Symmachiella dynata: one gene and its partner. The protein of the gene in region 1 interacts with the protein of each later gene in a pairwise test. Links are inferred from orthologs where the notes say so. Each region holds a gene or a part of one and is shown in the gene's direction. Other genes may lie near its edges.

Region 1 (10,180 bases):
TTTTAGCTTTACGCATCTCGCCGCCATCGAACGTTTTGGCAAGACTGCCGATTTCATTCCGGTCAATAGTATCGCCACGGTGTTCGAGGAAGTGAATCGTGGACTGGCCGATTTTGGCATCGTTCCCATCGAAAACAGTACCGATGGACGTGTGGTCGACACTTTGGACATGTTCACGCGGTTGCCGTTAAAGATCTGCGCCGAAGTCCAAATCAGCATCCATCACAACCTGATGTCACGCTGTCCCCGGGGTGAAATCACGGAAATCTACAGCAAACCGCAGGCACTGTCGCAATGTCGTGATTGGCTCAGCCGCAATATGCCGCAAGCGCGGTTGATTGAGGTCACTAGCACGTCAACCGCCGCTCAATTGGCGCGAGACAAGCAGGGTGTGGGAGCCATCGCCAGTTGGCAGGCCTCGACTGAATATGACCTGCAGATCGTGGCCGAGGACATTCAAGACAACAAGAACAACGTCACCCGCTTCGCTGTGATCGGTGATCACGTGAACAAGGCGTCGGGCGACGATAAGACCGCGATTCTGCTGCAAATTTCGCACAAACCAGGCTCATTGGCCGACACATTGGCGATCTTCAAGCGAAACAAGGTCAATCTCACCTGGATCGAGTCGTTTCCGCTCAAGGGGCCGGAAGGTGGTTATTTGTTCTTCTTGGACTTTGAAGGACATGCCAAAGAGGCCCGGGTCAAACGTGCGTTGTCAGAACTGGAACGGCGTGCGGTGCGGATCGAAGTGCTAGGTTCGTATCCCCGCAGTCCGTCGATTGAATAACCACTTTCCCTCGATAGATCGCTGCGTTGTGCACGGAACAGTTGGTTTTGTGCAACGGTCCTGACTGTTCTTGGCAAACTACGGGGATTTTCTGGGCTGCGTCCGCCTTGACGTTTCCCCGCGTGGTTACGAGAATCGCGACGGGGCGCTCCCTCCCTCCCGATCAGAGTCGTCTCCCGATGGCGAAGGTCCGCATTTGCGTCGCTGCAGTGCCTTATGGCAATCGACCGCCGGTGGGGGGACCGTTGAACATACAATTTGTGCCGCAGTTGCTCAATGTGCAGACTGGCGGCAAATTCTTAGAGAGCTAATTTGAAGGATATGGTGTTATGAGGCGGCTATTTGTTGCCGGGAACTGGAAAATGAACCTGCTGGGAGCCTCCGCAAAGCAACTCGCTGAGGGGGTCGCAGCGGCTGTTCCGGCGGATGAGTCAGCGATTGACGCGTTGGTTTGTCCCCCTTACCCGTATCTACGGGCCGTGGGCGGGGCCGTTGATGGCAGTGGTGTGCAATTGGGCGCACAGGATGTTTATCACGAACCTGAAGGGGCATTCACGGGCGAAGTTTCGGCCGACATGCTCGTTGACGTCGGGTGCGGCTGGGTGATTTTGGGGCACAGCGAACGGCGTCACGTGATTGGCGAAACCGATGAACTGATCAATAAAAAGGTCGCCGCAGCACTCAAAGCGGGGCTGAAAGTGATGCTCTGCGTGGGGGAATTGTTGAGCGATCGCGAAGCCAATCAAACCGAAGCGGTCGTCGACGCACAATTGGCCGGATCGCTGGAGGGAGTCAGCGACGCGGATATGGCGCAGGTCGCAGTGGCCTACGAACCGGTGTGGGCCATCGGCACCGGCGTGACGGCTTCCAAAGAACAAGCGGAATCCGCCCATGCTCATGTTCGCAATTGGCTGGCGGGTCGTTACAATTCAGAGGTCGCCGAGGCCACGCGGATCCTCTACGGCGGCAGTGTCAAACCGGACAACGCTGCGGAATTGATGTCGCAGCCGAATATCGACGGTGTTCTGGTCGGCGGCGCGAGTCTGAAAACGGATTTATTCGTGCCGATCATCGAAGCGGCGCGGCAAGTTGCCACGTCTTAAATTGCATTTGACCTATTCACGACCACCGGGACCAACGCCACGGGGCACGTCCATTTAATTTGCTGACGCCGATCCGCGGCGGCGTTGAAAGGAAGTCATGGGAACTTTCATTTTAGTTTTGCTGACCATCACCGGTCTGTTGTTGATGTTTATTATCCTGCTGCAACGAGGTCGTGGCGGCGGGCTGGCAGGTGCCTTGGGCGGAGCCGGGGGGCAAAGCGCCTTCGGGACCAAAGCGGGCGACGTGTTCACACGAATCACGGTGGGACTCGCCGTGTTTTGGGTCGTGTTGGCTTGCGTCTCGATCTTTGTGGTCAAGCCGAACAGCTTGTACGAAGGTGGAACCCTCGGCAATAATCCGACTGCCGGTGTGAGTGCCGGTGAGGACAAAGGGGATGCGGAAGGTCAGGACGCCACTCCCAAAGCCGACGGCGATGAAGCGGCCGGTGAGTTGGACCTGGGTTCACTCGAAGAAGAAACGCAACCGGCAACTCCCCCCTCTGAGACGAAGAGCGGCACTCCCGAAAAGCAGGAATAGTTTCGGGACGGACCCCCACAGTTACGCCGCAATCGGCGAATGGCCATTGATATAAGCAACAAGGCGTAATCGACGTGCTGTTGAGTATGACCGGGTTTGGCGAAACGCGCCACCAAGACGACCGCATGAGCGTGTCCGTCGAAGTACGTACCGTCAACAATCGCTACCTCAAATTGTCTATCAAATGCGCCGATGTGTACGGTGCTTTCGAAGGCGAAATCGAGAAGATCGCGCGCGAGTATATCTCGCGGGGAACGGTGATGGTCGCGGTCCGCGTGGAACGGGTTGCCACAGCTGCCGATGTGCGGCTCAATGAAATGGCGCTGCAGACTCTCAGTGAGCAGTTGCAAGGACTCGCAGCAAAAATGGGTGACGTGGCGGTCGGGCCGCTTACTGATTTGTTGGCCCTGCCCAATGCTGTGATCGATGACAGTAAACGCAACATCGACATCGACGCCGACTGGAAAATCATTCAAGACTGCCTACACGGAGCACTCAAGAACCTCCAACTGTTTCGCGAAGAAGAAGGCCGGTCCATGCGTGAGGATCTGCTCCTGCAAAAAGAGATTATTGCCACACAGTTACAAAAAACACGAGAACGCGCCCCGTTGGTGGTCAGTGAATACCGCGAGAAAATCCTAGACCGCGTAAGAAAGACATTGGCCGAAACGGATGCCAAGGTCGACGAATCCAACCTGATTCGCGACGTCAGCATCTTTTCCGACCGCGCCGACATTAACGAAGAAATCGCGCGTCTGGAGTGCCACCTGGATCAATTGGCTGCGTTTCTGAACGAGAAGTCGTCGTCCGGGCGGAAGCTGGAGTTTCTCAGCCAAGAGATGTTTCGCGAGATCAACACGATCGGTTCCAAGGCCAACGACGTGCAAATTGCCCACAGCGTGGTGGAAATGAAGGCCGCCATCGAAAAAATGCGGGAAATGTTGCAGAATATAGAATAGGCCCGCCCCGGCCGACCGGTAAACTGCCGTGTCGAAACGGGAATTGAATTCACACAATTACCCCTTAATCCATTTTGTCGAACTCAGCTTGCACCGTGACCGCACCGGAAACTCGCTCTTTTGTTGATATTCGCGTCTTAGTGCTTTCCGGACCAAGTGGAAGCGGAAAGTCGACGATTGTGGACCGTCTGGTGAACGTGGCGCCGGTGCAGTTGGTCAAGGTGGTCTCAGCCACAACACGACCACCGCGCGCGGGTGAGGTCAACGGGCGGGATTACTACTTTTTGTCGCCAGAGGAGTTTGAGCAAAAACGCCAAGCCGGAGAATTCATCGAATGCGAGGAAGTGCACGGCAACGGTAACTGGTACGGCACACTGCGTAGCGAACTGACTCGCGCCCAACAAGCCGGGGCATGGGCCTTCTTAGAAATCGACGTCCAAGGCGCGTTGTCGATCATCAAGGAATATCCTGACGCCGTGTCGGTGTTTTTAACAACCGCCTCGGAAGGGGACTATGAACAACGCTTGCGCAACCGCGGGACGGAGTCGGAGGATGCGATCCAGCAGCGACTGGAAACGGCTCGTCGAGAATTGAAACTGTCTAAAGAATACAAACATATCGTAGTCAACGACGACTTGGACCGAGCGGTCTCCGAGATCTGTCACATACTTGCAAGTGCGGAGGGTTAAGACATTGTACGATGAACTGATGGAAGAACAGATTGTCAATAAAGTGGGCGGCCGTTTTAAACTGTCCACATTGATTCAAAAGCGAATGGTGGCGCTCAACCGCGGTTCCCGGCCCTTGGTGGAAATTCAATCCAAGGACGCCATGGAAATCGTGATTCGCGAAATCATGGAAGATAAAATCTACCTCGACAACACAGGCAACTTGGCGATTGCCGCCGACGAAGGTCCGGATGCCGACGGTGACGATGCCGGTCCCAGCCTGGAAGATCTCTAGGACATATTTCAGTCACGCATCATGCTCGGTGGATAGGTTTTGTATTCAATGACTGGGAATGGCAGGGTGATCCCGCCGCCCCGGCCAGATTGAGAACGATCCATGAATGACCGCGAAGTATTATTGGGCGTGACAGGCGGCATCGCTGCCTATAAGACGGCCGAACTCTGCAGCCGGTTGGTTCAAGCCGGCGCGGGGGTTTCGGTGGTCATGACGACGTCCGCCGAGAAATTCATCGGCGCGACGACGTTTGAAGCCCTGACCGGCCGCCCGGTGCATCGGCAACTCTTTCAGCCCCAAGAACACCATATCGGGGAGCACATTGGCTTGGTCCGCCGTGCGGATTTGCTGGTCGTGGCTCCCGCCTCGGCAAATTGTCTGGCAAAATTCGCACACGGTCTCGCCGACGATTTGCTCTCCACCATTGCACTGACGCATACCGGCCCAATCCTGATGGCGCCGGCGATGAATAGCGAAATGTGGCAAAAGCCATCTGTGCAGCGCAACATCGCACAACTGCGCGAAGATGGCGTGCTGTTCATCGAACCAGGTAGCGGCTGGCTCAGCTGCGGCCAAGTCGGCCCCGGCCGCATGGCAGAAGCAGCCGAGATCTTGGACCGCGTGCGGGAATTGTTGGACGTGTCGGGCTAGCTTTAGTTCACAGCGTCCAGGAGAGCCATTTCTCGAACAGCTTTTTCACCAACGGTGTGAGCCGGGTGCGGTTGTAGGCGTCGGCGGTGCGTTTGATGGCTTCGGCTTGGGTGGGGTAGGGGTGGATCGTTTTGGCGATCTTTGCAAGGCCCACGTTGCCGGTCATTGCTGTCGTGATTTGTGAGATCATCTCTCCCGCATGGGAGGCGACAATGGTGGCGCCGATGATTTTGTCGGTGCCGCGCCGCAAGTGAATCTTAATAAAGCCATCCGTTTCGCCATCTAAAATCGCCCGGTCGACGCCGGACAGTTCCTGCGTGAATGTTTCGACCTTGATACCTTGTTGACGGGCTTGGTGGTCGGAGAGCCCGACGTGGGCGATCTCTGGGTCGGTGAATGTACACCACGGGATGTTGAGCGACGACGTTTTCGCCCGGCCTTTGAACAGCGCGTTCTGGATGACGATGCGGGCCATGGCATCGGCGGTGTGCGTGAATTTGTAGGGAAAGCAGATGTCGCCGGCTGCGAAGACATTGCGATTCGTTGTGCGGAGATGGTCATCGACGACCACGCCGGTTTTTTTGTCGTATTCAACCCCGGCAGCTTCCAGGCCAAGCCCTTCGACGTTCGGTTCCCGACCGGCACTGACCAGAATGGCCTCGCATTCGATCTGCCGTGATGTTCCACCTGCGGTGAAGGTGATTGATTTTTCAGTACCGTCGTCGCGGACGGAATCAATGTCACAATTGACGTGGAGGTCTACGCCATCGGCGATCAAGGCCTGTTGAACGATGGCTGCTGCGGCGGCATCTTCTCGGTGCAAGACGTGCGGGGCGGATTGGAGTAAGGTCACCTGCGAGCCGAAGCGGGCAAAGGCTTGCGCCATTTCGCAGCCGATCGGACCGCCGCCGATGACGGCCAGTCGGCGGGGAAGCTCGGTTAAGGAAAACAGAGTTTCATTGGTGAGATAGGCCACCTCGTCGAGTCCGGGGATCGGGGGCGTTGCTGCCCGCCCGCCGGTGGCGATCACGGCTTTCTTGAATTTCAACGTTTGTCCATCCACCTCGATCTTATCGCCGCTGGTAAAAGTTCCCTGGCCGAGAAAGACATCGACGCCGTTGTCGCGAAATCTCGCCGCCGAGTCGTGCGGACTGATCTCGGCCCGCAACCGCCGCATGCGCTGCATTACGGTGGCGAAGTCGACAGTGACTTCGCCGGCGACATTCACGCCGAACTCAGCTGCATGGCGGATTTGAGCAGCAATGCGCGAGGAACGGATCAGCGCTTTGGAGGGGACGCAGCCTACGTTGAGACAATCGCCACCCATCAGATGCCGTTCCACCAGCGCCACCTTGGCACCCAATCCGGCGGCACCGATGGCTGCGACCAGTCCAGCGGTGCCAGCTCCGATGATCACGAGATGATACCGTGGTTGCGGTTGCGGATTTTCCCAGTCCGACGGGTGCACGTTCGCGACGAGCTCGGCGTTGTAGGGATCGGCTGGGAGGACTTCAATCGGATCAGACAACGGGTGAGTCTCCGTCAGGGGGTGATTGGTCGGAGCTGTGCTGGGCTTCGTGGTTTTCAGTGGGTGCGCTGGGCGGCAGTGCGTCTCGCAACGATTTTTGTGCGATGCGGGTGATGAAAACCGTAGCGACAACGGTCATGACCAGACCGAATCCAAACAGCAGTTTTTGCCCCAAGCCACCGTCATAATTTCCCGTAGAAAGATCCGCCAAGCTTTTCAAAGCCGATCCGATGTACACATACATCGCCGTACCGGGCAGCATGCCGATCCAGGAGGCGAGGATATAATCGCGGAATGAAACGCGCGTGAGGCCGAAAGAGTAGTTGAGCAGATTGAAAGGGAACACCGGCGAAAGCCGCGTCAACAGCACGATTTTGAATCCCTGTTCACCGACAGCGGCATCGATCAAGCGAAACTTTTCATTCTTAGCAACCTTGGCGGCAATCACGTCACGTAACAATGTACGTCCCAACCCAAACGCTGCTGCTGCGCCGAGCGTACTGCCCACCGAAATCGTGACAATGCCGATCGGCACTCCCCAAAGAAAGCCGGCCCCTAAGGTCAGGATCGATCCCGGGACAAATAAAACCGTCGCCACCACATAGACGGCTGCCAAGACCACCGGGCCGGTGGACCCCATCCGCTGGACCGCTTCGACAAATTGCAGCAAGTACTCTTTGGTGGGCAGAATCGCAATCGCTGCAATGACGACGACGGCGAGCACAACCAAAACGCCAATGCGGATCGCCGACGATTTCATAAGGCGAACGATTCTTCGTTAAGGACAGAACATGGCAATAAGGATCGATATCACACAATTAAAGGATTGGGAGTGTTATATCTGTAGGGTAATTCACACTGGTCCCGATCAAACTCTCCCGGCAAGCAAAGCCTTGACGTTTCTGACGGTTTGAAATGTTACGAATAACACATGACTTGAGCCACTCAAACGGTCGCTCGCTGGGAATTGCCAACCATTACCGTTCGTTTTGAGATTGGTTCGCACATTCGCCAACCCCAGGGTCGATAAGAAAGCCTGTGATGTAATTCTTGGCGTCTGCAGACTTCAGAGGAGACGACATGGTAGCGGCAATAGCCAGTGACAATCCGACAGCCACCCTGCCAGTGAACGAAAAGCTATTTCGTGCCATTTCTACCAGCGTGGAAGACGCACTGTCAATGGGCGGTTTGGTCGCTTCATGCGTGGGAACTTCGTCGGTGCCGATCCCGGGCAATGGGACGATCACCGGTCTGATCGGCGTGCATGGGAGTGCTTCCGGATTTGTGACGGTGAACTCCTCCGAGACGCTAGCAATGAAGGTCGTCGGCGGATTGCTGCAAGATGATTTTTCTACGCTCTCTGCCCAAATCATCGATGGATTTGGCGAACTGACGAACATCATTGCCGGGGGAATTAAGGCACGACTTTCAAAATCGGAGTTTCAATTCTCAAAGATCACCGTCCCCTCGGTCATCATCGGTGAATCCTACGAGATCGCCTATGCTAAGGGGCTGGAATTCATTTGCGTAGTGTTTGAATTGAATGATCCCAATGCCATCATGCTGGACCAAAGACTCTTGCGGGTGAGCATGTCGTTGCTGCGGCTTTAAAGGGACCTCCTCCGTTCAAGCGTGTCTGTCGTGATGAGCAACCAAAGCGTGCTTCACTGCTCGCCCTTCTCGATCTCGACATCATAGACCTGCAAGATCTGATCCAGCTTGGTGACTTCTAAGACCTCGCGCACATCGTCGCTGGGATTGCAGACGTGGACTTCCACATTCAGTTGTCTGAGGGAAGCCAACAGCCCCAACATGCCGCTGGGGACCAGTTTGACACCTGTCAGGTCAAACGCCAGTTTTTCCGTACTGTGCTCTTTCACCAGCGCAATGATTTCGCTGCGGCACGCGCCAATATCCAATTGATCGAGAATTTCACGCCCACCAAACCCCAAGACCGTCATCGGTCCGGTACTGTAGATCTGTAAAATTGGGCCACTGTCTGTCATCTGGCTCCCCTTGGTTATCCGTTCCGATCCGCCGGCGGCATGCACGATGTCACCGGCAATGTGAACTAGGTCGATCAACTCGATTGCGAGGCCGTTTCGGTCCGCATACTATAGAAAATACGCCCCGACTCTCCAATGTGCAATTGCGCCGGACTATTCCCGATTTTTGCATCCACCATTTACTGTGGGCCAGACGCCGAATGTCGACGTCGACAGATGAGTGATCGAATCCCCTTCGTCCCTATTTGTTGTTTGCGGCTTCCACATGCCGATTGCCCCCGCCAACTCGTCCGGCCGTTTGTCCGCTGCCTCCGCAGTACGGCGGCGGATTCGTGGCGGCGATTGGTTTTGGATAGCATTGGCTGTGTTGATCCCATTGGCCGGCTGGTTCCTGCAGGTCGTGGGGACCGACCACGTGTCTCTCCTCGGCAATTCAAGCTGGCAGCTGCCAGATATATGCTATTCCCGAAGTTGGCTGGGAGTCGAATGCCCCGCTTGCGGGATGACGCGGAGCACCATTCATCTGGTCCATGGTCAACTGGCCGAGTCGTTGAGCGTGCACCGATTAGGGTGGCTGGTGTTATTGGTCATCCTCGCTCAGGTCCCCTATCGACTGTTGATTCCCTGGCAGCAGCGCGTCAGCGATCCCCGCTGGATCCGTTACGAAATGAGAATGTGGGCCGGCTTGGGGATTTTGCTGATCTTGAATCGGATCTGGGATGTGCTGGTCTGAACGTCCGTTCTCGGTCGCCCCGTCAAAAACCGTAAGTGAGTGACCGTTCCATGCGCGCTGTCATGTTTGATGAAACCGGAATCTCGTTTCGCGAGAATATTCCGCAGCCCGTTTGCCGCGAAAACGAAGTGTTGGTCCGCGTGCTGCTGGCAGGTCTCTGTGAGACCGACCTGCAACTCGTCCAAGGCTACATGGGGTTTCACGGCATCTTAGGACACGAATTTGTGGGCGTTGCCGAAACGGGACGCTTTGCCGGGCAACGCGTTGTGGGTGAAATCAATTGCTCCTGTGGTAGCTGCGAAACTTGCCGGCAGGGGCTGGCCACACATTGTCCGCACCGCACGGTACTCGGCATTTTGAATCACGACGGCGCCTTTGCTGACTACATTGCTATCCCGGAAGCGAATCTGCATCGGGTACCGGATGAAATCTCTACTCAGGCGGCTGTCTTTACCGAGCCATTGGCAGCGGCATTCCAGATTCCGGCGCAGATTCCGCTCTCCAAAGAGATGCAGGTTGTGGTCCTCGGGGATGGTCGGTTGGGCAACTTGTGCGCGCAGGTGATCCGCCTCTCCGGAGCAACGGTTTCGGTGGTCGGCAAACATCGTCGGAAATTAGACCTGTTGGAAAAATTGGGGATTGCCACCGAGCTGTTAGAAAACCTCTCGCCCGACCGCTGTGCGGATATGGTGGTGGATTGCACAGGATCTCCCAGCGGATTGCCGACGGCTTGCCAGATTATCAAACCACGTGGCACGATTGTGCTCAAAACCACCGTGGCGGGAACGCCGGAAATGACGTTGGCCCCGTTGGTGATTGATGAGATCACGGTCGTCGGATCACGCTGCGGACCGTTTGACCGGGCTGTGTCTGCTTTGGAAAATGCCGAAGTGGAGGTCCTTCCCTTGA
Region 2 (10,330 bases), 3.7 Mb from region 1 along the record:
TCGGCGGGATTGATGGCTTGTTGCACGTGGCTGAGATGAGTTGGACGCGGGTCAATCATCCTCGCGACATTCTCAAAGTCGGACAACAACTCGAAGTGCAGTTGATTTCGGTCGATGCCGAGAAAAAGAAAATCAGCCTGAGCCTCAAGCAGTTGAAGAAAAATCCCTGGGACGACTGCGTGCAGCGGTATCCCGTGGAGTCGATTGTGCAGGGCAAAGTGACCAACATCACCAATTTCGGCGCCTTTATCGAAATTGAGGAGGGCGTCGAAGGGTTGATTCACATCAGCGAAATCGACTATCGCCGCATCAACAAGGTGTCGGATGTCTTGAAGGAAGGGCAGGAAGTGGAGGCCAAGGTTGTTTCCATTGATGGGGAACGCAAGCGGATTGGCCTGTCGATGAAAGCCCTCAAGGCCAAACCGGAACCGGTGAAAAAACCGAAGGACGAGGATCTCTCACCCAGCGGCGGCGAAGCGTACCAACGCAAACGCAAAGGTCCGCTCAAGGGAGGCACGGGCGGCAGCAGTGGCCCGTTGTTCGGTTGATCGGCGACAGGCAGTCCTGCGGTGTTGCGTAGGTCGCTGATGGCGGATTACGACAGTCCATGTTGAACGATCTTACAGGTTGTTGAACGTCGGAAATCATGCGGCCACCTTGCTGGACAAGGAGCGCCGTGCACGACAGCAAGCTGTCGGTTTGGGGACTTACGTTCTGACATCCGCTAATCTGTGTTTGATCTGTGATGGTCCACTTGATTCGACAGGCTAAAGGAGACACGCCCCGTGACCACGCTACTCGACCGGTTCTTGCGCTATGTACGGATTGATACGCAAGCTGATGAAACCAGCGACACTTCGCCCAGCACGAGCAAACAACTGACATTGTCGCGGCTGCTGGCCGAGGAATGTGAGGCGATCGGGCTGGCAGACGTTTCCTGCGACAAGTTCGGCAACGTGATGGCCACAATTCCCGCGACTGTGGATCACGATGCTCCGATGATCGTCTGGGTGGCACATGTCGACACGTCACCCGAATTCACGGCTGAGAACGTCAAACCGATTGTGCACGAGAATTATTCCGGCGGCGATATCGTGCTGCCGGGCGATACGACGCAAGTAATTCGCGTGGAGGACAATCCGGTTTTGCGGGAGTTGATCGGTTCAACGATCATCACAACCGACGGGACGACGTTGTTAGGAGCGGACGACAAAGCCGGGGTGGCGGTGATTATGACGGCGGCGGCGTGGCTGATTGGCGATAATACCTTGCCGCGGGGGCCGGTGCGGGTTTGTTTTACCTGCGACGAAGAGATCGGGCGGGGGACGGAGAACCTGGACCTGGAAAAACTGGGCGGGGTCTGCGGTTATACGCTCGACGGTGAAGGGCGGGGGATGATCGACAACGAGACCTTCTCGGCCGATCAAGCGGTGATTACCGTGACGGGCGTGAACACGCATCCTTCGAAGGGCAAAGGGGTGATGGTCAATGCGATTCGGATTTTGAGCCGCTTTATCGCCGCCTTGCCGACCGATTGGCTGAGTCCGGAAACGACCGACGACCGCGACGGGTTTTTGCATCCGTATGTCTTCGAAGGGGGCGTAGCGCAATCGACGGCGCGGATTATTCTGCGGGATTTTGATACGGCGAAATTGGCGGAGTATGCGGAGTTGTTGGAGGAGATTGCCGAGCCGCTGCGGGAAGAATTTCCAGAAGCCAAGATCGACGTGGCGATTTCGCAGCAGTATCGCAACATGGCCGACGGTTTGAAAACCGAGCCGCGGGCGGTTGCCAAAGCGGTCGAAGCGATGCAAGCGGTGGGGATCGATCCGCTGCTGAGCATCATTCGCGGTGGCACGGATGGCTCACTGTTAACCGCACAGGGCTTGCCGACACCGAACCTCTCCACCGGCCAACACAACCCGCACTCGCCACGGGAATGGGCGAGTCTGGACGAGATGCAAACGGCAGCAGATGTGTTGATCAAACTGGCTGAGGCGTGGAGCACGGAGCGGGTTTGAGCTGAATGCAGCAGAGCCGTAATCGAATCTGACCGTTCATTTCTTAGCCACAGATTGAACACGGATCAAACATAGATTTTCCGTCGGGACTCAAGATCATCCCAAACCGACGGCTTGCCGTCGCAGTGTGCGTTCCGTGCCAGACGACGCGCCGGTGTATTAGCAGCGGTCATTCCTAAGCCGGTTGATCCTGGTTCCTTTTCTTTGCGCCCTTGGCGGCTTGGCGTGAGGATTCTTTTTTGTGCTATTGGGAATATCGGAGATCGAAGAGGCCGGTGAAAGTCCTCCTCGGCTGATGCTGATCATGGTATTTGCTGGGTGCCTCAGTTGGGCAGGGATTGCATTCGATCAAAACGTGTTGAACTGGGAGGAATGGGCTGTCTCTGTTCTGATTGCTCTTGACGCATATCGCGGATTGTCTTAAATCCACGCGGCGATTTGGGATGGGCTCTCCCGTTCAAGGCTTTAAGGAGTATGACTCGGTGAATGCAGTTGCAAAAGAAGTGTGGACGCGAATGCCGGTTTTTGTAAGACGATTCCTGCATTCGACCAAAGCCGATCTGCTCGCGAGACGCTCGCAAAATCAACAAGTCGGTGTCGCGAAGAATAGGAACTGGCAGAAATTTTTCTCCGACCAGCTATCCGGCACAGGGTTGGAGATCGGAGCGCTGCACCAACCGATGCTGACCCATGATCGGATGCAGGTCGACTATATCGATCGTCTGACCACAGCGGAGTTGCGGCTACAGTACCCCGAACTCAACGAGTTGCCGTTGGTTGAGCCAAACCTGATTGGTGATGGGGAAACGTTGGCGAACGTGGCCGATGACAGCTACGATTTTCTGATTGCCTCGCATGTTATCGAACACATGAAAAACCCGCTGGGCTCTTTGGAGCAATGGTGCCGCGTGGTCAAGCCGGGAGGGAAAGTTTATCTCGCGATTCCGGACAAACGGGCGACCTTTGATGTGAATCGCACGCGGACCTCGCTGGCGCATCTGATCTTGGATTACCAGCGTCCCTCAGCAGATCGTGACTACGAACACTACCTCGACTACGCAAACCTGGTGAATCACACCAGTGGTGACGCAGCGATTGCAGAGGCTGACCGACTTTGGGCAATCGACTATAGCATCCATTTCCATGTCTTCGTTCCTGAGGACATCACGGAACTGGTGAATTGGTTTTCCGCTCACGTCGCGCCGGTCAAAATTCTGACAGGGCCGGTGATGAATGCCGGCAGCCACGAATTCCACATGCTGCTTCAAGTGGACTGAATTTGGGCTTGCGCTGCACGACGAAAAAAGCCTCACGCCAAGCTGCAAAGCTCTTAGCGCGGTAGAACCGTAACCCAACAGGGCCGTTCATTTCTTAGCCACAGATTGAACACGGATTTCCGGACGTGAGTCTGGATCATCCCAAACCGACGGCTTGCCGTCGCATTGTGCGTTCCGTGCCGGACGACGCGTCGGTGTATTGGTGGCGGTTCATCTCAGTTCTTTTCTTTGCGGCCTTTGCGGCTTGGCGTGAGGATTCTTTTCTGCGCTTTTGGGTTTGACCGAAATCGATGAAGATGGACCCGCCGTAAACGGCGGGCCTAATACCGCTGCGCGGCGAACGCCGGTAAACCGGCGTTTTGCACATCCCGGCCATTCTGGTCACTGACCGGTGATCACTCGCATTCGTTGTGTTCGGAGCCTTCGGACCGGCGGTTGCCAGACGGTCGGTCCTCAGCAACGAACAAACCTGCGTAGAAATCGTCTGTCGCGACCCCTAAATAGTCGGTTTGGGTGATCGGCCTAGCGACTTTAATCCTCGGCGATTACCTCCACGCCCGATAGGACGGCCTTGTGGGGGCCGGTGGTCTTTAAGCCGATGGTGAGGGTTTCTTCGATGGGGATGCCGTGGAACTCGCGTATTACGGCACGTTGGGGGCCCTCAGCGGCGGCGGTGATGTCGAAGTCTTTGAGAACCGTTGAGTCCTGTAATGTGACATCGAATTGTCGCTGGCCCGGTTGCATTGTGGAATCGGGCTCGGTGAAGAAGAGTCGCACGGTGTAGGGCCGGATGGCGACTTTCTCTTTCTTAGGGGCACTGTCCCCAAGATCCAAGACCAACTGCGGGGCTCCCTGTTTGTCGCGGTCGCGAGCCTTGGCGACGTGGCTGCCTGAGCCTTCGATGAGAAAGGCAACGGCGTTGCCCGGTTTCCAGTCAGGACCGTCGACGATTTCCTGCAGTAGGGCCGTTAAATCGGCGGTGCGTTGATCGGGGCCGGTGTCTCCCTCTTTGAGCCATGGTTTGGGCTTCCAATTGACTTGGGCCTTCGTTCGCTTGCGGGAGGAGAGGTTGTCTGGTTTTGTTGTGAATTCCGCAGCGTTGGCGGTGGCTTCGGCGGTGATGGTCATATCGGCTGCGGCGCTGGAAGGCTCATCGACCTTGAATTGAATGTAAGCGGACTTAATTTTGGTGCCGCGGGGGATGGGGACCTTCTGGAAACGAATCCCAACTGTTTGGCTGCTGCTATCTTCAACCAATTCCAGGTCGCTGCTTCCCAGCGAGACGTCACCGTTCGAGGCTTCTTCAGCATCGTCGCTGTCCTGTTTGACTGGGACTTGCAGTCCGCCTTGCTCATCCTGTTTTGGCGTGAGATGGATCACAATGTCTTGCGCACCGGTAACTCCCGAAGCGGCAACCCAGGGTTGCTCACCGTCGATTCGCGATGCGTGGTGTCGGAAATACTGGATGTCTCCGTTGACGCTGACATCGATATTCGGAGAGGGGCCGCCCACACTGGGGAACTCCATCCACAGCGTGTCGTTATCAGCGCGACGATCGCCCGGCGCTCCGAAATTAATACCGACTTGTTTAACACGGTTGCCATCATAGGCGAAGTCATTGTGCGTCCAGATTTCCAGCCCCGGCATGTGCACCATCGCCAGGGAGGTTTGGTTTTGGAAGGAACAGCGGCAGGTGCGGGTGTAATCGGGAGCGTTGAGCAAACCACCGGCGGCGATCAAGTTGGACGTGCAGCCCGATTTGAATCCGCCGAAGTGTCCCGTCCCGCCATCGGTGGTGAGATCAAAAAACGCAGCCGCCGAAGAGCGGAAGGTGATCAAATTCTCGCTGGCGATGGGGTAGTTGCACCCCTTGGTCGAGGAGAACGTCCATTCCGCTTTTTGACCGGTGATGGGGTCCGTACGATACCGGACATCGCCGGTGAGTAGACTATACATTTTTCCGCCGGCGATAATGTCCTCGCCATGCAGGATCGGTGGAGTGGAATATTTCAGCGGCTTGTCCCAGACGACCTCACCAGTTTTCGCCTTGTAGGCGATCATTCTCGATCCATCTTCGGAGCGGACTGTGTCATTTGAGGGGCGGGTTGATTGCAACATGAGACCGTGCTCCTGGGAGCAACTCAGCCAGGTGCCGAAGACATTTTCGTTGGTCTGCCACAGCGGTTCGCCCGTTTGCAGGTCGTAGGCGGTCAACTTGTAGGTTTCGGGCTTGGCTTGTCCGCGGCGGCGGAGTTTCTCTTCCAAGTTGGGGGGCAATTTGTCTAAGCAATACAAGACACCGTCCATGGCTGTGATGGCGTTGTGCAAAAATCCGTGTTGGGCGTTGGCTTGCCAGCGAATTTTTCCGGTTTGCCGATCCATGACCACCAGAGCAGCGCTGGCCGATTTATCGTAATCGGTGAACCGCCACTTGCTGCGACGTTTGTCACTTTGGTCGTGCGGCATATTGAGCTTCTTGGAGAAGTCGGCAAAGCCGGCTCCGGCGATGAGTGCATCTCCGTCGACTCCCAAATAACCCCAGCTTTCCGCCGACTCGCCATCTGCATTTTTGGGAAGCGGAATGGAAGAGACGGTTGATCCATCGCGGGCATCCAACACTCGGATAAATTTCCCTTCGATGATGTAGATTTTGTCCTCAGTCGCGATAAAGTTCGTGCCTCGCGCATTGGAACCGGGAATGTGGACTTGATTGTATTCAGTGCTCAGCGGTGTGTTTTTGTAGGTCTGGTCAAAAAACGTACCGTAGGTGCCGAGGTTTTTGAGCAGGGTTTTCCAGATCACGCGGCCAGTGTAAACGTCACGGGCGCTTAAGCTGTCCATGCCTTGGATGTAGAGCCGTCCACCGATGATCTGTTCCGGGGGGCCGTGTCCGTGACGGGGGAGGACGTCCATGTTGGAACTGCCGCCGAACCACAAAATCCCCAAAGGCAGTTTGACGAGCTTGTCGTCGGATTTGATCGTGTTGCGGATATTGCCGTATTGGTGTGTCCAATCGCCCGCACCGGGGAGTGCCCCTTTACGGGTGACAATGCTGATGTCTCCCATCCGTCCATGGTGTACGCCTTCTAAACCGGCCTGCTCGATCAACTTTTTGTTCGCTTCGGATTCACCCACGAACAACGCTCGGCCCCCGTAGGGACGCAGGCTTTCAAAAACCGTTTTGAGTGTTTCTGGATCGTCGACACGAATGCCGGTGGTGAATGATGAGAAGTAAGGGGGCACATCGAAGCTGTCGACCTCGCCGACGTGCAAGGCGATACGACTACCGTAAAGTCCGGCATCATCCAACCGTCGTCGTAGTTTTTCGACGACTTCGGCATCGGGGCTGACACCGACAATGTTAAAGTCTGTTTGCCGCGCAAATGCTTCGAGCGTATCGTCATCCTGCACGCCGTACATGACCGCATACCCACTGGGATCGTCGGTAGCATGCAGGGTTTCTTTGACGAATTCTTCGGTTTGCTCATCCAGTTTGTTCTCAGTCGGCTTATCAGCAATAACGACTGGCTGGGCGACCTCGTCGGCACCGAATGCCATGATCTTGCCGTCGAGCGTGACTGCGAATAGGCGGTCGTCGGCGGCGATGAGTCGTTTGACATCGCCCTCGACCGGGATGCGGCCGACGATTTGTTGAGGCTCGCCGTTTTTGGGGAGTTGAATGATGGTGATGCCATCTTTGCCGGCGGCGTACAGCCGATCGCCGGCGCGGATCATGTCGTTGTTGGCATCGGCTTCGAGTTCCCAGGCGGCATTGCCGGGAGCATCGAGCGTGCGTTTGATGATGGAGTCGCCGCAATAATAATAGCCATCGTCGGAAACAACGGGTTGTTTGCCTTTGCTGCGTCCCAGGGAGTTTCCGGTTTTGATATCGAAGCGGGAGTATTCGTCATCGCGTTCGTGGCCGAAAAAGATATCGTCGTTGGCGAATGCCCAGGACCCTCCGGACTTGCCGTATTTGGCAAGATGGAAGTATTCAAAACGGCCGGTCTCCCGGTCGAACACGGCGGGGATCGAGCGTCCGCCGGGGATGATCAACTTGTCCTCGGTGGCTACCAAGCAGCCTTGGGGAGCGACGCCGGCAAACGCGGGATAGTTGTGAGGTTGTTGTAGGTAATCCGCGCCGGTGCCGTCATTGACCCATTGGATCTGGCCGGTTTCGGCATCGAGGGCGTAGATGAATGTTCCCATGAAGGGCCAAATGCTGGCAGCGAAATAGACTGTCCCTTCGCGAAGCACCGGAGCGCCGCGTGCGGGCCACGTGGAGATCAATCGTTCATTGCCCAGGATGCGGCGATCGGAGGGGCCGCCGCGGAATTTCCAGATTTCTTCGCCGGTCTCGGCACTTACGCAATACAAAAATCCATCGTCGCTGACAAAATAGACTTTGCCATCTTCCGCTGCTGGAGGAAATCGCACCGGGCCGTCGACATAGACTCGCCATTTTTCCGCACCGGTTTTGGTGTCGAGCGCGACGACTTTGTCGCTGTCGTTGAATCCGATGTAGAGTGTGTCCCCCAGAACGATCGGTTCAAATACCCGATCGTATTTCATCAGGTCTTGATTGAGTGGATCGTCCCAGACTGTGATGCGAGGCGAGTACTCTCGGACCCATTGCAACTGCAGGTCGGTCGGCAGTTCGTGTGGCGATGAGGCGGTGCGTCCGGCATCGTAACGAAACATCGGCCAATCGCCGGCGGTTAGGTTCGTGGGCGCGGCCATGAACAAGGTGACGACGAGTGTCAGTTGAGCAAGGAGTGGCATGCGGCTGTTCATGTCGATGTAGCTTTCTCTCGTGCGCGAGCGACGCCGGGGAGTGGGACAATTTCGATAGCGACTTTGATTATCGCCGCTAGTGCGCGAAGCTGCAACAGGCAGATGCGGAGATTTTCCTGCATGAGAAAAATCGGTTCTGGAGATATCAAAAAAGGCGCGGAAATGCCTAAGCGTTTCCGCGCCTGAATTCTCTAAAGATGGCTGAGAAATGGAAGTCCAGTCGCGTTATTTTTTGAACGTCAATCCAGAATCTTCATCACCGCCACCTACGATTTTGAAGTTGAAACTCTTGTCGTCGACCCATTTGAGTCGTCCGACCAAGGCGTTGTGGTCAGGCCGTGCCAGCGTTAGTAATCCGTTGCCGATCACGTATTCACCACTGAATTTATGGGTTTCTCCCTTGGCTGTATAAACCCAAGTAAAGGTTCCCTCAGCAGTCAACGTTAACTCAAACTTCATATTGTCTTCGCTGACCGACTTCCAGGTGCCCACATATTTCTTCAAATCCGCTTTGGGAGCGGCTTGTGGTGTCGCCGGATCGGGTTGATCCTCCGTGGCCGCCGGTGTCGGTTCGTCGGGCGTATCGGTCGCCGGTTGTTCCGGTTTCGGCTCCGCAGTTGCGTCCGGTTGAGAGGCACCGGGTTGGGCGTCGTCCGACGGTGGTGCTTGCGGCGGGGTGTCGGATGGCGTCTTGGAGGGCGCTTCTAACATCGGCTGTTTGTCGGAAGGTTGATCTTCCGAAGTTGGCGGCTGCGGTTTGAAGTCCTCGGCCGCCGGAGGGGTGGGAGGTTGTTTGACTTCCGGTTCCTCCGCTTCTGGTTCCCGGGCTTCCGGTTCCTGGGCTTCCGGTTCCTGGGACTCCGTTTGCTGAGGAGGAACGACGATTGGCTTGGTGAATTCACCCGGCTCGTCGTCGTTGGTGACGGGCGCTGGTTCCTTTGTCACAGCTGGTAGGTCCTCGCCCGTGAGTTGTTTATACAAGTTGCGCGACAGTTGGTCATCGGGTTGGAGTGCGACCGCCTTGGCAAATTCGTCGGCAGCTGCCGTGTTGTGACCACAAGTCAAATACTGGTACCCCAACAAGAATCGGACGAGTGCCGATTGCTTGTGATCGTTGCGGTACTTCTCCAAGGCGCGCAGTTGTTGCGTATAGACGTCGACATTGGGGTACAGGCCCAACAATGTCGACCAGTTCCAACCGGGGCCGGCAGACAAGACGGGATGCAGGACCGATGCCGCTTCCTCATAGTTGCCTTGCGCGAACAGAATCAGCGCGCGGAATTCGTGCAACACGCTGTCCAACGGCATGGTCACCAGCGCGCTGTCGACCAATTGCATTGCCCGGGTGTAGTCGCCTTGTTTGAAGGCGGCGCGGGCATCGTCAAAGTATTGCAGGCCGACATCCGACGCCGATTCTTCGGCCGGTTCGGCGAGGAGTTGTGAGTAGTCGACGACGGAATTATCGACGGCTACGTAATACGGGTTCGAATAATAGGAGGGGTAGCCCCAATCGGTATAAGCGGAGTAGTAGGGATAGCCATAGCCATACCCGCCTCCATAGCCATAACCGTTGGAGTACCAGGGGAGTCCCCAAAAACCAAACAGCCAATTGCCATAGTATCCGTAATAGCCTCTGCGGCCGTAGCCATAACGACCGTAGCCACGTCGACCGTATCCATATCCACGCCAGCCATAACCACCTCGGCCGTATCCCCCCTTGCCGTAACGGCCGTAACCACCGCGGCCACGGTCGTAGCCGCCGCGATTTCCGGAGCGATTTCCACCACGGTAATAGGACGAATTGCCGCCTGGCCCACCACGTCTTCCGCTGCCTGCAAATTGATTTCCACGCCCACCGCGACCGCCGCCTGGACCTGCATTCCCGCGTCCACCACCGGAGCCTGCGTTCCCGCGTCCACCACCGGAGCCTGCGTTACCGCGACCACCGCGACTGCCACCTGGACCTGCGATCGAACGTCTACCGCCGGGAGCTGTCCCGCCACCGCGGACTCCACCACGACCACCGGAATTGATATTGCCACGACTCCCAGGGCGCATTGTGATTGAGCCGCGTGATGAGGAACCACTACGGCGACTACCGCCGACTCCGGCTCCACGCGGATTGATTGCGGCGCGACCGCGACTGGATCCGCCGCTGCGGGCGGTGCTACCACCAGATCGACCGCGTGAGGTAATACTGCGGCCAGACGATCCGCCGCGCGAAGGACTACGGCTGGA

What was found.
Region 2: the proteins of tpiA (region 1) and pepT interact in binary tests that used the Escherichia coli proteins (3 or more experiments, as listed by UniProt). The link is inferred for Symmachiella dynata from one-to-one orthologs.

The regions. Positions count from the first base shown.
Region 1 is NZ_CP036276.1:5,983,466-5,993,645, reverse strand. What follows is about bases 254-3,006. They hold tpiA (triose-phosphate isomerase), read left to right. Parts: upstream 254-1,119; coding sequence 1,120-1,893; downstream 1,894-3,006. Other genes in these bases: Mal52_RS22770 (YicC/YloC family endoribonuclease), read left to right, coding at 2,518-3,006; secG (preprotein translocase subunit SecG), read left to right, coding at 1,991-2,431; pheA (prephenate dehydratase), read left to right, coding at 254-790. In the rest of the region: more of pheA, read left to right, coding at 1-253; more of Mal52_RS22770, read left to right, coding at 3,007-3,390; gmk (guanylate kinase), read left to right, coding at 3,486-4,079; Mal52_RS22760 (DNA-directed RNA polymerase subunit omega), read left to right, coding at 4,084-4,353; Mal52_RS22755 (flavoprotein), read left to right, coding at 4,456-5,004; Mal52_RS22750 (mercuric reductase), read right to left, coding at 5,012-6,532; Mal52_RS22745 (TVP38/TMEM64 family protein), read right to left, coding at 6,525-7,292; Mal52_RS22740 (chemotaxis protein CheX), read left to right, coding at 7,613-8,143; Mal52_RS22735 (STAS domain-containing protein), read right to left, coding at 8,197-8,538; Mal52_RS22730 (DUF2752 domain-containing protein), read left to right, coding at 8,804-9,271; Mal52_RS22725 (MDR/zinc-dependent alcohol dehydrogenase-like family protein), read left to right, coding at 9,322-10,180. UniProt on the Escherichia coli protein: Involved in the gluconeogenesis. Catalyzes stereospecifically the conversion of dihydroxyacetone phosphate (DHAP) to D-glyceraldehyde-3-phosphate (G3P).
Region 2 is NZ_CP036276.1:2,275,860-2,286,189, forward strand. The notes cover bases 1-2,903. They hold pepT (peptidase T), read left to right. Parts: upstream 1-785; coding sequence 786-2,021; downstream 2,022-2,903. Other genes in these bases: Mal52_RS08765 (S1 RNA-binding domain-containing protein), read left to right, coding at 1-548; Mal52_RS08775 (methyltransferase domain-containing protein), read left to right, coding at 2,504-2,903. Also shown: more of Mal52_RS08775, read left to right, coding at 2,904-3,298; Mal52_RS08780 (outer membrane protein assembly factor BamB family protein), read right to left, coding at 3,830-8,080; Mal52_RS08785 (hypothetical protein), read right to left, coding at 8,318-10,330. UniProt on the Escherichia coli protein: Cleaves the N-terminal amino acid of tripeptides.